2 regions of the Methylobacterium sp. 174MFSha1.1 genome follow, and region 2 is predicted to be linked to the other one. Evidence: riboswitches for the same ligand, from Rfam matches in the RefSeq annotation. Region 2 holds a riboswitch; the other holds the start of a gene.
What was found. Region 2 has a riboswitch for cobalamin ahead of BM430_RS32070 (CbtB domain-containing protein). Riboswitches for the same ligand answer to the same signal wherever they lie in the genome.
Positions count from the first base shown of each region.

Region 1: it holds a riboswitch for cobalamin, as region 2 does, so the genes downstream of both, BM430_RS17095 (TonB-dependent siderophore receptor) here and BM430_RS32070 (CbtB domain-containing protein) in region 2, are expected to answer to the same signal.

Region 1 is NZ_FPCB01000018.1:154,009-161,026, reverse strand. Features, by position in the region: gene BM430_RS17110 (OpgC family protein) at 1-74, shown strand, start outside; gene BM430_RS17105 (SGNH/GDSL hydrolase family protein) at 35-952, shown strand; gene BM430_RS17100 (TAXI family TRAP transporter solute-binding subunit) at 1,169-2,104, shown strand; cobalamin riboswitch at 2,205-2,414, shown strand; gene BM430_RS17095 (TonB-dependent siderophore receptor) at 2,759-4,756, shown strand; gene BM430_RS17090 (hypothetical protein) at 4,756-4,995, shown strand; gene BM430_RS17085 (acetyltransferase domain-containing protein) at 4,992-6,143, shown strand; gene BM430_RS17080 (DUF2490 domain-containing protein) at 6,284-6,988, opposite strand.
Region 2 is NZ_FPCB01000062.1:361-7,378, reverse strand. Features, by position in the region: gene cobN (cobaltochelatase subunit CobN) at 1-861, opposite strand, end outside; gene BM430_RS32090 (Uma2 family endonuclease) at 868-1,458, opposite strand; gene cobW (cobalamin biosynthesis protein CobW) at 1,870-2,904, opposite strand; gene BM430_RS32080 (DUF1636 family protein) at 2,901-3,278, opposite strand; gene BM430_RS32075 (CbtA family protein) at 3,275-4,021, opposite strand; gene BM430_RS32070 (CbtB domain-containing protein) at 4,110-4,286, opposite strand; cobalamin riboswitch at 4,316-4,517, opposite strand; gene cobU (bifunctional adenosylcobinamide kinase/adenosylcobinamide-phosphate guanylyltransferase) at 4,646-5,158, shown strand; gene cobO (cob(I)yrinic acid a,c-diamide adenosyltransferase) at 5,155-5,760, shown strand; gene BM430_RS32055 (prephenate dehydrogenase) at 5,959-6,747, shown strand; partial or broken gene BM430_RS32050 (IS3 family transposase) at 6,895-7,018, shown strand, end outside.

The DNA of each region.
Region 1 (7,018 bases), on a different contig from region 2:
TGGCCTCACTCTCCTTCACGGCATGGTTCGTCGAATGGCGCTCTCGCTCTCCCCGTCCCTCCTCGGCGGCGTGAGCCTCGCCTTGGTCTCGTGCCTCGGCTTCGCCGTGCAGGCGCAGTCGACGACGCCCCAGCCCGGACAGGTGCAACCCGGCCAGGCCCAGCCGGCCCATGCCGAGATCCCGGCGCTCCAGGCGACCGCGCCGGGCCTGGACGCGCCCGATCCCAGCCTCTCCCCCGAGTGCCGGGTGCCGGGCTCCAAGCTCTACACGCTGGCCAAGCTCAAGGCGGTGAAGAAGGCGCTGGTCGAGCACCGGGCGGTCCAGGTCCTCACCATCGGCTCCAATTCCGGGGGCATCGGCACCGCCGCCACCTACCCGGTGCGGCTGGAGGACGCGCTCACCCGCTCGCTCCCCGACATCGAGGTGACGGTGGAGAGCCGCGGCGTCTCGGGCGAGATCGCCTTCGGGGCGGCCGAGCGCCTGCGCAACCAGGTGGCGGAGATCGAGCCCGACCTCGTGGTCTGGCAGGTCGGCGGCAACGACGCGCTCGCCCGCGTCGACATCGAGGATTTCTCGCAGTCGCTGGCCGAGACGGTCGCCTGGATCAAGTCGCACGGGATCGACGTGGTGCTGGTCGATCCGCAATACACCGCGAGCCTCGCCAAGGACGATTACTACCGCCAGTTCGTCCAGGCGATCCAGAAAGTCGCCGAGCGCGCGCAGGTGCCCCTGGTCCAGCGCTACGAGGCGATGCGCTACCTCGCCACGCGGGCGATCAGCGCGCTCAAGGGCGAGTCGCGGGGCGACACGGCGCAGTCCGGCGCCGGCTTCCGCCTGGCCGATCTCGGCTATCGCTGCATGGCCGAGCACGTCACCCGGGCGATCACCGTTTCGCTGCTCCAGCCGGACGTGGCGCCGGCGAAGGCGGCGGTGCCGGTTCCGGCGAACTGACGTATAGCTCTAACCCCCTTCCTCATACCCGCCATGTCATTCCGGGGCCGCGCAGCGGAGCCCGGAATCCAGAACCGCAGGTCGTGCAGAAGAAAGCGGATCGTATTCCGCTTCATCCTGTATCACCCGAGTGTCTGGATTCCGGGCTCCGCTGCGCGGCCCCGGAATGACATGGCGGGTGGCAAGAACCGTCGAGAGAATGCAGGATCAGAATCGATGCTGAAACCCTGGCTGATCGCCGCCTCCTGCATCGCCCTCCTCACCGCGATCCCCGCCCCCCGCGCCGCCGAGCCCCTGCGCCTCGTCCTCGCCACCGCGACGCCCGGCGGCGGGTTTCCGGCCTATGGCGCGGCGCTGGCGGCGGCGCTCCGGGAGGTGGATCCGGACCTCACCCTGGAGTTGCGCGCCAGCAAGGGCTCGACCGAGAATCTGGCGCTCCTGCGCGACGGCAAGGTCGATCTCGGCCTCGTCCAGGGCGAGTACGCCTACGAAGCGCTCGAAGGGCAGGGCGCGCCGGCGGTGACGGTGGTCGCGCCGGTCTACGCCGCACCCGGCCTGTTCGTGGTGCCGGCGGGGAGCCCGGTGACGCGCATCGACGACCTGCGCGGGCAAAATGTGGCCCTCGGCACGAAGAGTTCCGGCCTCACCGCCATGGGCCGGACCGTCCTGCGCGGCTCCGGGATCGACCCCGAGAACGACATCCGTCCGATCCTCCTCGAGCACGCCGGCGACGGCCCGGCACTGGTGCACGACGGACGTGCGGCGGCCCTGTTCGGCGGTGGTACCGGCTGGCCGGGATTCCGGAGCATGGCGGAGGCGCCGGGCGGCGCCCGCTTCCTCGGCCCCGCGGCGGCGGCGATCCCGGCGATCCTGGCGGCGAGCCCGTCCCTGCGGCGCATCACCGTCGCGCCCGGCACCTTCCCGGGCCAGAACGCGGCGATCGAGACGGTGGGATCCTGGAGCTTCGTTCTCGGCCGGCCCGGCCTCGACCCGGCCGCGGTCACCCGCCTCGTCGCGGCGATCGACAAGGCGAAGCCGGCCCTCGCCCGGCTCTTGCCGCATGAGCGGCCGAGCGATCCGCACGACTTGAAGGAGGCCGTCCCGGCGGCCTGGCTGCATCCCGCGACCGCGGCCTTCCTGCGCGGCGAGTAGAGCCCCGAAGGCCGCACCAGCCGGTGTGATCCTGTGGACACAGCGATCGCAACATTATTACATTGCGTTTCTAGATGTTGCTCCCCGGCGGGCGGCCTGCCATGGATGGTGCCGCCAAGGTTCCCCGGGCGCGAGCCCGCGGGCGAAGAGGGAACCCGGTGAGTCCCGACGGGACGAAACCGGGGCTGCCCCCGCAACTGTGAGCGGAGAGGTTCCGCCGCCGACGGTCACTGGTGCGCCTGCACCGGGAAGGCCAGGTGGAGCCGACGATCCGCGAGCCAGGAGACCTGCCTTGAGCGCGCGCCGTTCCGGCGCGGTCACGTCCCGCGGGCGGTGCGGCCCGGAGGAGCGCTCGGGCCCTGCGCCGCGCGATCGCGCGGACGCAGCCTGCCGCTCGCCCGGATCGCGTCGCGCGGCAACAGTCGAGTACGCTCCGTGAAACGCCGTCCGCCGTCCCCCAGCGCTCCGTCCGCTCACCCGGCGCCCCACCGGCGTCGGTACGGCGCGACCCTGGCGACCGCGCTCGTCCTCGGCGCCGCGGCGCCGGAGGCCCGGGCGCAGGAGACCATCGCCCTCGACGAGGTCGTGGTGGAGGGCCCGCGCCCGCCCGTGCCAGGTCCGAGCCTGCCGGTGCTCCCGACGACCGCCGCCGGCATGATCGGCCTCATCGGCCCGACCCCGGGCTTTCGCGCCGACCGCGCCGTCAGCAGCACCAAGACGGACACGCCCCAGCGCGACGTGCCGCAGGTCGTCACCGTCGCCCCCCGCGAGGTCATCACCGATCTGGCGGCGACGCGGGCCGAGCAGGTCCTCGCCTACACGCCGGGCATCGTGCAGCAGAACAATTTCGGCGGCCTCTCGCCCCTCGGCTACGCCGTTCGCGGCGTCGCCACGGCCGAGATCTACAAGAACGGATTCCCCCTCGCCCGCGGGTTCCCGCCCCAGCAGGACGCCCAGAACATCGAGCGGATCGAGGTGCTGAAGGGCCCCGGCGGCGGCCTGTTCGGCCGCAGCGACCCGGGCGGCCTCGTCAACATCATCACCAAGCAGCCGACGCGGGAGCGCTTCGTCGAGATGGGCGGACTCTGGGGCTCGTTCGAGCAGGCCCGCGGCACGGTCGATGCCGGAGGCAGCCTCGACGAGGAGGGCACGCTCCTCTACCGCTTCAACCTCGCCGCCGGACGCCAGAACAGTTTTCGGGATTTCGTCGACGGCGACCGGCTCCTCGTCGCCCCGGTGGTGAGCTGGCAGGTCACGCCCGACATGCGGGTGACGGTCGAGACCGAATTCCTGCGCAACCGCGCGGTGTTCGACCGCGGCATCGTGGCGATCAACGGGCAGCTCGGCGCATTGCCGATCTCCCGCTTCCTCGGCGAGCCGGGCCAGAGCATCCACCAATCCAGCGACATGATGCAGGTGCGGGTCGACCACCGCTTCGACGCCGACTGGCAGATGCGCCTCGCGACCTCCTTCAACACCGGCGCGCTGACCGGCGAGGCGGTGGAGGTGAGGGGGATCGCCGCCGACAACCGCACCGTCCTGCGCGACCGCAACCTGCGCAACTACCGCTGGGACGTGGCGATCGGGCAGGCCGAGCTGGTCGGGCGCTTCGACACCGCCGGGATCGGCCACACCCTGCTCCTCGGCGTCGAGCGCGAGAGCACCGATGCCCGCTACCAGCAGGTCCGCTCGCGCTTCCGCCAGACGCCCTATTCCCTCGACATCTACGCCCCGGTCTACGGCCGGCCGCTGCCGCCCTTCGCCTTCCAGACCAACGGCTTCGAGCAGGTCACCAACACGGCCTTCTACGTCCAGGACCAGATCAGCCTGAATCCGGAATGGAAGGCGCTCGTCGGGGCACGCTTCGACGTCTTCGAGCAGTCGTTCCGGGAGCGGACCACCGGGCTCCAGACCGACCAGACCCATTTCGCCGCCTCGCCCCGGGCCGGGCTCGTCTACCAGCCGCTACAGGCGCTCTCCTTCTACGCCAATGTCGGCACCAGCTTCCGGCCGAATACCGGGCCCGACGCCTTCGCGGCGGCGCGAAGCGGGCCCTTCGCGCCGGAGAGCGGTCTGGGCTACGAGGTCGGCATCAAGCTCGACCTGTTCGGGGGCGCCTTGAGCCTCACCGGCGCCGCCTTCCGGGTCGAGCGGCAGAACGTGCTGACCGCCGATCCCAATAATTCCGGCTTCTCGCTCGCGGCCGGCGGCGTGCGCAGCCAGGGCTTCGAGCTCACCGCGGCCGGCCAGATCACGCCGGAGATCAAGCTCCTGGCCGGCTACGTCTTCGCCGACGCGGTAATCACCAAGGACAATGTGCTGCCGGTCGGCGCGCCCTTGATCAACGTGCCGCGCCACTCGGGCAGCCTGCTCGCGATCCACGAGGTGCAGGAGGGGCCGTGGAAGGGGTTCGGCCTCGGCGGCGGCGTACGCGCCGTCGGCGAGCGGGCCGGCGACGCCAATGCCAGCTTCCGGCTGCCGGGCTACATCGCGGTCGATGCCCTCGCCTATTACCGCTGGGAGAATGTCCGGTTCGGCCTGAACGTCGAGAACGTGTTCGACACCACGTATTACGAGAGCTCGCTCAGCGCGCTCCGGGTCTATCCGGGAGCGCCGCGCCGGTTCACCGGCACCCTGTCGGTGCGGTTCTGATGGTGGCGCTCCGCAAGGGCGATGCCGGCCGCGATGCCGCCGCCGCCCGCGCCCGGCGCTACCGCCGGGACCTCGCGCCGGTCCTGGCGGTGATCGCCGCCGAGACCGGCGGAACGCCTGAGGGCATCGCCGCCTCGCTGACCCGGCGCGGGGTGCGCAAGCCCCGCGGCGGCCCGATCTGGACGCCGCCGGATGTGCGCCGGCTCCTCGCCCGCCTCGCCACCGAGACCGGATCATGACGGCAGCATCCACATCTACGCGCACGACCGCCCCGCGCATCGCCGCGATCGACGCCCTGCGCGGCCTCGTCATGCTGCTGATGCTGGTCGACCACGTCCGGGAAACGTTCTTCCTGCACGCCCAGGTCCGCGACCCGATGGACCTCGCGGTCACCGCCCCCAACCTGGTGGCGACGCGGCTGACCTCGCATCTCTGCGCGCCGGTCTTCCTGCTGCTCACCGGCCTCTCGGCCTGCCTCTACGCGGGCAAGCACGGCACGGGCGCGGCCTCGCGCTTCCTCCTCACTCGCGGACTTTTTCTGATCGGGCTCGAGCTCACGCTCGTGAACCTCGCCTGGACGGGCAAGATCCTGCCGCCGGTCCTGTATCTGCAGGTGATCTGGGCGATCGGCCTCAGCATGGTCGCGCTGGCGGGCCTGCTGCGGCTGCCGCGCCCCGCCCTGGCGGCGGTCGCGCTCGTCATCATGCTCGGGCACAACCTCCTCGACGGGATCGTGCTGGCGCCGGGCCAGGCCGGCTACGTGCCGTGGTCGATCCTGCACCAGCGCGGCCTCATCGACCTGCCCTGGGGTGTGGCCCGCACCTCCTACCCGGTGCTGCCCTGGATCGGCGTCGCGGCGGCGGGCTACGCCCTCGGGCCGTGGTTCGCCCTCGATCCCCTCGCCCGGCAGCGCCGGCTCCTCGCCCTCGGGGCGGCGGCGCTCGCCGGGTTCCTGGTGCTGCGGGGGCTCGACGGCTACGGCGAGCCGGTGCCCTGGCAGGCCGGCCCGACCATCGGGGCGACGGTCCTGTCCTTCCTCAATCTCACCAAGTATCCGCCGTCGGCCTGCTTCCTGCTGCTCACTTTGGGCCTCGGGCTCTGGCTCCTTGCCCTGTTCGAGGCGCTGCCGGCCGCGCGCCTCGCCTGGCTGCGGGTGTTCGGGGGCGCGCCGCTGTTCTTCTACGTCGTCCATCTCTGGCTGTTGCGCGGGCTTTATCATCTCGCGCTGGTCCTTGGCTTCGCCGGCCCGTCCGGCCGGGTCGAGGCCGGGTCGCCGGCGCAGCTCTGGCTGATCGCGGCTTTCCTCAGCCTGCCGCTCTATGGGGCGTGCCGCTGGATGGTGGGGCTGAAGCGGCAAGGGCGGCATCCGGTGCTGAGCTATCTGTAATGGCTCAGCTTCAGCCCTCGAAGCTCACTGGCGGCTTTTTATACCCACCACGTCATTCCGGGGCCGCGCCGCGGAGCCCGGAATGACTTTGTGGGGTGGGAACGTCGTGCGCCAAATTGAACATTCAGCGGTACGAATGCTCACTGCCGCACGAACAAACTCACCGAGAGGATGTGATCCATCGTCACCCGGGAGGCCGGCGCGTTGACCGTCTGGTTCGTGTAGCCGACTTCCACAGTGGACTTCCCGGCGAGCGGCACTTCCAGCCCGATGAAGGCGCGGACGCGGTCGAAGCCGGCCTTCGCGCCCCAATCGGTATCGTTGAGGGCGACGAAGGCCTCGGTCCAGGCTAGAGCGGCGACGCCGCGCGTCTCGTCGGTCAGCGGCACCGCCGCGCGCAGCATCTGGCGCAGGCGGAAGCCCGTGTCCCGCCCGTTGGTCTGGAGGCGCTGCTCGAATCGGGTGCGGGACGAGAGCTTGACCCGCTCGACCGTCCCGATCTCCCAGCCGACCTGCTGGAAGCTGCGATCCTCCGCGAAGGCGCGTTGCCCGAGCGGCGTGTTCTCGACCCGGGCGTAGCCCTGGTAGACGGTGACCGCGTCGGTGATCTTCCAGCCGACGGCCGGCCGCAGGATGAGCTGGTCGAGGTTCGCGATGCCCTCGCCGAAGCGCGGCTGCACCTCGGCGAACACCGCGAACGATCCGATGCTGCCGAAGGCCGTGGCGTTGATCCAGAGTTGACCGTCGTGGTCGACCTGCGCCGCCGCCGGCAGGCTCGCGCCCGCGAGCCCGAGGACGGGCGACAGGATGCGCAGGAGAGGGAGCAGACGTCCGGCCGCGATCATGCCCATTCCATCGGATGCGCCCGCGCGAAT
Region 2 (7,018 bases):
GACCGTGAAGGCCTGGATCACCGGGCAATCCGCCGCGTCGAGGACGAAGCCGGCGTCGTCGCGGGCCGAGAAGGCGGTGGCGGCGACGATCACGGCGGGGCGCTGGGTCGCGACGGCCGCGCGCACGGCCGCCAGCGCCTCCGGATCCTTGAGGCTCGACACCGCGACGATGGCGGGGCTGAGGCCCCGCTGCCACAAGGCGGCCGCGAGGGCGGTGACCGGCGCGGTGTCGCCGCCGAGGATCGCCGAGCGGTAGACAAGGACGAGCGCCCGCGGCAGGGCCGAGGCGGGATCGGGCCGGTCGCGCACGCCGCAGCCCGGGCACCAGGCAAAGCCCCGCGGCAAGGCGCGGGGCGGCTCGGCCGCGACCGGCCGGCCGAGCTCGGCGGCGATCCGCGTGAGGAGCCCGCGCAGGTTCTCAGGGCCGCCGGCACGGAAATAGGCGTCGAGAGTGTCGCGCAGCTCCGGCGCCACCGTCGAGACCGCGTCGAGGCGCGGGTCGGGCCGGTCGTCCCCCGGCAGCACTGCGAGGGGAATGCCGTGCGCGCGGCAGGTCTCGGAGAGCCGCTCGATACCGTAGCGCCAGTAATCGAGCCCGCCGAGGCAGCGCACCAGCACGAAGCGGGCCCGGGCGATCACCGCGTCGGCGTAGAGATCGACCGAGAGCGGGTGGCGCAGCTGCGCGAGCTTGGCGAGCCGCAGGCTCGGCCACTCCCCCGGCAGGCCCGCATAGGCGTTCGCCAGACCGGCGAGGTCGGAATCGGTGAAGGACAGGGCGACGATGTCACCGGGCGCCTGGCCCAGATCGACCGCCGCCTCGCCCTCGTCGAGGGAGACCGAATCGATGCGCAGGACGTGCATCGGCCCTCAGGTCCCCGACACCAGGCGGGGCCGCGGCGGGAACGCGACGCCGTCGTACACGTCCGCCAGCGCCAGGGTCATGCCGAACTCTGGCAGCTCGATCGCCTGCTCGAGCCCGGCGACGAGTCGGCGCTGCCAAGCCCCGTCCGCGTCCCGGCGCCAGAGCGCGATCTCGGGGGCGTTCGGCTCGACCAGCAGGATCACCGCGAGGCTCGCGACCGCCTTGTATTCCTCCAGCTTGTCGAAGGCGTCGAAGTCGCGGGTCGAGGGCGACAGCACCTCGACGACCAGCCGCGGTTCTGCCGCCGTCAGCCCGTTCGGGTCGCGGGCACCACAGTCGATTCCGAGATCGGGACGGCGGATCTGGCCCGGCAAGGTCTCGACGCTGCCGTCTCCGGTGAAGGGCCGGCACGGCGTCCCGCGCAGCCGGGTACGGAACTCCGCCACGAGGTTGACCACGATGTCGTCGTGGACGTTGCGCGCACTTATCCTGAGGCGGACCGGCACCCCGCCGACCAGCTCGTAGCGCTCGTCCTGGCGCTCGTGCCAGGCGAAGAACTTCTGCACGCTCCAGTGCCGCGGCGCGGGCTCCAACATGCGATGCCCTCCCGGGCTCTGGGGGTTCTGATGGTCCGGGCCGATGTAACTTTGGCGGGATATGGCGTCCGGCGCTCGCGTATCAAAATAAAGCGCGTATCTCTCCTTTCCTCGCCCACGCAGGGCTGTCCAGGGAAACGAAAGAGCGCAGGTTTTTCCCCTCCCCCCTCTGCGGGGGAGGGTGGCCCCCGGAGGGGGCCGGGAGAGGGGGCGACGCTTCCGGAGAAGTCGCGGGCTTCAGGACGCGCGCTACCTGGAGCAGCGTCGCGCTGCCCCTCTCCCGCCCGGCTCCGCCAGGCACCCTCCCCCGCAGAGGGGGGAGGGCGAAACCCGCGCCGTTCCCTTCCCCGGACAGAACTCCCGCCTGCGGGGATAGGAGAGATGCGCGCCTCCCGTCCTGCGAATCCGAACCTACCCCTTCAACGCCGCCGCCACCGCCGCCTTGTCGAACCCGGTGAGCCCGATCACCACCAGCGTCCCGTCCCGGTGCTCGCCCGGGCGCCAGGGCCGGTCGTAGTGATGGGCGACGCGGCGGCCGACGCCCTGGACGACGAGGCGCATCGGCTTGTCGGCGACCGCGCAGAAGCCCTTGATCCGCAGGACCCCCGCCACCTCGGCGGCCTTGGCGACGCGGGCTGCCAATTCGTCGGGCGAGCCGGCGGCTTTCACGGGCAGCGCCACGCTCTCGAAATCGTCGTGGTCGTGGTCCTCTTCCGTCTCGTGGTGCGAGGGCCGGGCGGCGAGGTCGTCCTCGGCGGCCGCGTTGAGGCCGAGCAGCACGCGGGGATCGAGGGCGCCGTGAGCGGTCTCGACGAGCTTGACGGCGCGCGGCAGGTGCGCCTCCACCTCGGCGCGGACGCGGGCCCGCTCGCCCTCGTCGAGGAGGTCCGACTTGTTCATCACCACGAGGTCGGCGCAGAGGAGCTGGTCCTCGAACACCTCCTCGAGCGGGTTCTCGTGATCGACGCTGGCATCGGCCGCGCGTTGGGCGGCGAGCGCCTCCGGGTCGTCCGCGAAGGCGCCCGAGGCCACCGCCGGGCCGTCCACCACCGCCACCACCCCGTCGACGGTCACCCGCGAGCGGATCGCCGGCCAGTTGAAGGCCTGCACCAGGGGCTTCGGCAGAGCGAGGCCGGACGTCTCGATCAGGATGTGCTCCGGCGGCTCCGGCCGGTCGAGGAGCTTGTTCAGGGCCGGCACGAAATCGTCGACGACGGTGCAGCAGATGCAGCCGTTCGGCAGTTCCACCACCGCGTCGGCGTCGCAGCCCGGGATGCCGCACTCGGCCAGCAGCGACCCGTCGAAGCCGACATCACCGAACTCGTTGACGATGATCGCGAGGCGACGGCCGTCGTTGTGCTCGACTGCGTGGCGCACCAGCGTCGTCTTGCCGGCGCCGAGGAAGCCCGTGACGATGGTGCAGGGGATCTTCTTGAGGATGGTCATGGGGTCACCGGCGCGGGAGGGATGCGGGCGACGACGCCCTTGCGGAATTCCTGTGGACGCTCGCGCCAGGGCACGAGGCCGTCCGGCGTCCCGGCATAGAGGCCGACGCCGTCGAGGATGACGTCGGCGGAGATCGCCGGGTCGAGGTCGCCGTAGATGTAGGTCCAGCGGCCGGGGCTCGCGACCGCGACCGTGCAGGGCCGCTTGCAGACCGACAGGCACTCTACCGGTTCGATCCGCACCGGCGCGCCGGGCCGGGCCGCGAGCGCCTGGGCGAGCGCGTCGTGCAGACGTGCGCCGGCACGGGGGCCGTCGGCCGGATCGGTGGCGTCGCGGCAGGTGGTGCAGACGTAGAGAGTCACAGGATCGCTCACGCGGCCACCTCGCTCCGGCGCGCAACGCCCCTCGTGCCGGCGACGGCACCCCAGGCCCAGCCGAAGGCGAGGCCGAGCACCGCCCAGAATGCGAAGGCGACCGCCAGCGACCGGGCGGCGAACTGCGCCGCGTAGACCGGCGGCATCGCGGAAATCTCTTCCGGCCCGTGCGGGGCACCCCAGATGTGAGGCGCGACGATGAGGGCGAGGCCGACCGCGATCGCGGCGGGCCCGCGGCGGATCGCCACCAGGTAGAGGCCGGTCGCGGTGGCGAGCGCCGTCGCCACCCACCAGAGCTGGCGCGATTCGAGGGCGGCGGCCGCGGCACCGGGCAGTTCCGGCGGCAGCCCGACCGCCGGCGCCAGGCTGGCGGCGAGGAAGCCGCCGATGCCGAATTTCAGCGCCTCGGACGGCGTCACCGCCCGTCCGGTCGCGACCAGCACGGCGCCGAGCAGCAGCGCGTAGCCGATGCCGCTCACCAGTGTCGCGAGGGCCGTGAAGGCGAGACGCGGCAGGCCCGGCGCCGGCTGCCATTGCGGCTCGGCCCCGTGGTCGTGGCCGGCATGGGCGAGCACGATCAGCGGGTTGGCGAAGGCGTGGGTGGCCGGCGCGACGCTCTCCGCCGTCTCGTACTTCTCCGCCGCCAGGATCAGCGGCGAGGTGAGGGCGAATTGCAGAACCGAGGCCACGCAAGCGGCGAGGAAGCCGGCGACCAGGGCCGCGGCGAGCAGACGTTTCGTCATCGTAGGATCACCTGCACGACCAAAGGGCCGCGGGCCCGCAGCCCCTCAGGGGCGCAGGCCGCGCGGCTTTACGAGGGTCGGGCCCTGGTCAGTGGCAGGGGAAGTTGTGGGCGTGGCGCCAGTCGTGCGCGGCGTTATGCAGGGCGACCACCGGCGCGAAGCCGGAGACGAACAGGAGCCCGATGCCGAGCGTGGCAGCCAGGAGGACGGCGCTCAGGCGCTCGCCGACGAGGGCGGGGGAGAGGGACCGGGTGATCGCGACCATGACGAACTCCTGCCGCCCCACCGGCGGCGTCGAGAGAAAGGGGTGACGGCAGGTCTCCTGGCTCGCGGCTTCTTGCCGGCCCACCGCCTTCCCGGATCGCTCCAGTGGCCGATGGCGGACCGTGTGCGACCGCTCACAGTTGCGGGGGCAGCCGCGGCATACCGGAAGAAGCCCGGCTCCCGCGTTCCCTTTTCACCTCGTCGCCGAGGCACCGTCGAGCCCGACCCTAGCCGGTCGCCTGCGGGCTTGCAATCGGCGCGGCCTGCCGCGACACCTCCGGCCCCGAGTTTTTCGCGGCCCCGAGTTTTTCGCCAGATAAGGAGACGTCCGTGCCGGATCCGGACCGCGCCGCCCCGCGCCTGACCCTGGTGCTGGGTGGAGCCCGCTCAGGAAAGAGCCGCTACGCGGAAGGCTTGATCGAGGCGATGCCGGGCCCCTGGCGCTACGTCGCGACGGCGCAAGCGTGGGACGACGAGATGCGCGCGCGCATCGCCGAGCACCGCGCCCGCCGCTCCGTCCCCTGGGAGACGGTCGATGCGCCGCGCGACCTGGCCTCGGCGATCGCCCGGGCGCCGGCCGGCCGGCCGGTGCTGGTCGATTGCCTGACCCTGTGGCTGACCAACGCGATGCTGGACGAAGGCGCCGACCTCGCGGCGGAGACCGGCGCGCTGGTCGAGGCCTGCCGGGCTGCGGCCGGGCCGCTGGTGCTGGTCTCGAACGAGGTGGGTTTCGGCATCGTGCCGGAGAACGCGCTGGCCCGCCGGTTCCGCGACGAGGCCGGGCGCCTGCATCAGCGCCTCGCGGCGATGGCCGACCGGGTGGTGCTGGTGGTGGCCGGCCTGCCGATGATCATCAAGGGAGACGCCCAATGAGCGACGACGAGACGGCGCGCCACCGCGCCAAGATGGAGAAGCGCAAGGCGGTGCAGGACGCCGAGGTCGCGGGCAAAACGATCGAGAAGGGCCTGCTGATCGTCCATACCGGCCCCGGCAAGGGCAAGTCGACCGCCGCCTTCGGGCTGATGCTGCGGGCGCTCGGCCGCGGCTGGCGGGTCGGAGTGGTACAGTACATCAAGGGCGCCTGGGAGACCGGCGAGCGCTTCGCGCTGGAGCGGTTCCAGGATCAGGTCGCGTGGCACACGATGGGGGAGGGATTCACCTGGGAGACCCAGGACCGCGACCGCGACGTGGCGGCGGCGCGCGCCGCCTGGGCGAAGACCGAGGCGCTGATGGCCGATCCGGCGATCCGGCTCCTGATCCTCGACGAGCTCAACATCGCCCTGCGTTACGACTACCTGCCGCTCGCGGAGGTGGTGGAAGCATTAAGCCGGCGCCGGCCGGACCTGCACGTCGTGGTGACCGGGCGCAACGCCAAGCCGGAACTGATCGCGGCGGCCGACCTCGTCACCGAGATGGGCTCGGTGAAGCACCACTTCGCCGCGGGGGTGAAGGCGCAGGAGGGCATCGAGTTCTGACTGCAGGTTCTGATTGACGGGGATGGTGGGACGGGGCTACAGCTCGGCCATGACCAGCGCCCGCCCGACCGGATTATCTTATTCGCCGCGCAATTAGCGGCGGAGTGCTCGTCATCTCTCAACCGCTGCGACGTGTCGGCGGTTGAGGCTCTCAGGATATCCCGGCCCGCCGACCTCGCCCCAGATCCGAGGTCTCCCGTGCCGTCCTCTCCCATCCCGCTCCCCGCCCTCGGCCTGATCGGCTTCGGTGCCTTCGGCCGCCTCGTCGCCACGCATCTGGCGCGGCTGTTCACGCTGCGCGTCCACGATCCCTTCGCACCCGCCTCCGCCTTCGCGGCAGCCGGACTCGAATCTTGCAGCCTGGACGATGCTGCGGCCTGCCCGGTGGTGATCCTGGCGACCCCCATCGCGACCCTGGCGGCGGTAATCCGGGACATCGCCCCGCACCTGCAGCCGGGCGCCCTCGTCCTCGATGTCGGCTCGGTGAAGGTGCGGCCGGCGCAGATCATGCGGGCCGGCCTGCCACCAGGAGTCGACATCGTCGCGACCCATCCGCTGTTCGGGCCGCAGAGCGCGCGGGACGGCCTGCGCGGCCTCAAGATCGCGGTTTGCCCGGTACGGGGCGAAAGCGGCGCAAGAGTGGGCGCCTTCCTGCGGCGAGCCCTCGGGCTGACCGTGATCCTGACCACGCCGGAGGCCCACGACCGCGAGGCGGCGGCGGTGCAGGGCCTGACCCACCTGATCGCCAAGGTGCTGGTGGCGATGGAGCCGCTGCCGACCCGGATGACCACCCGCAGCTTCGACCTGGTGATGCAGGCCGTTGGCATGGTCCGGCACGACGCGCCGGAAGTCTACCACGCCATCGAGCGGGAGAATCCGTTCGCGGGCGAGGTCAGGCGACGGTTTTTCGAGCTGGCGGCGCAGATGGACGGCGAGTTGGGAGAGGTCGAAACCGCTGGTGCCGCAATCTATCCGACGACTGCATGAAACCCGGTGTCATGTATGGACGGTGAACCGCCCCGGGTTTCGCTGAGGCTTCACCTTCTGAGAGGATGAAGCCATGACGAAGCGAATAATCCCGTTTCCCCTGAGGTGCGCGAGAGGTCTACGGGATCGTCCTTCGACAGGCTCAGGATGAGACCGATCTGTAGGGTGCTGCCGATCGCCCCGTCGACCTACTATGTGCATGTCGCCCGGCGTTGCCGATCCCGAGAAGCAACCGGTTCGTGCCCGCAGCGACGCCACATTGATGATCGAG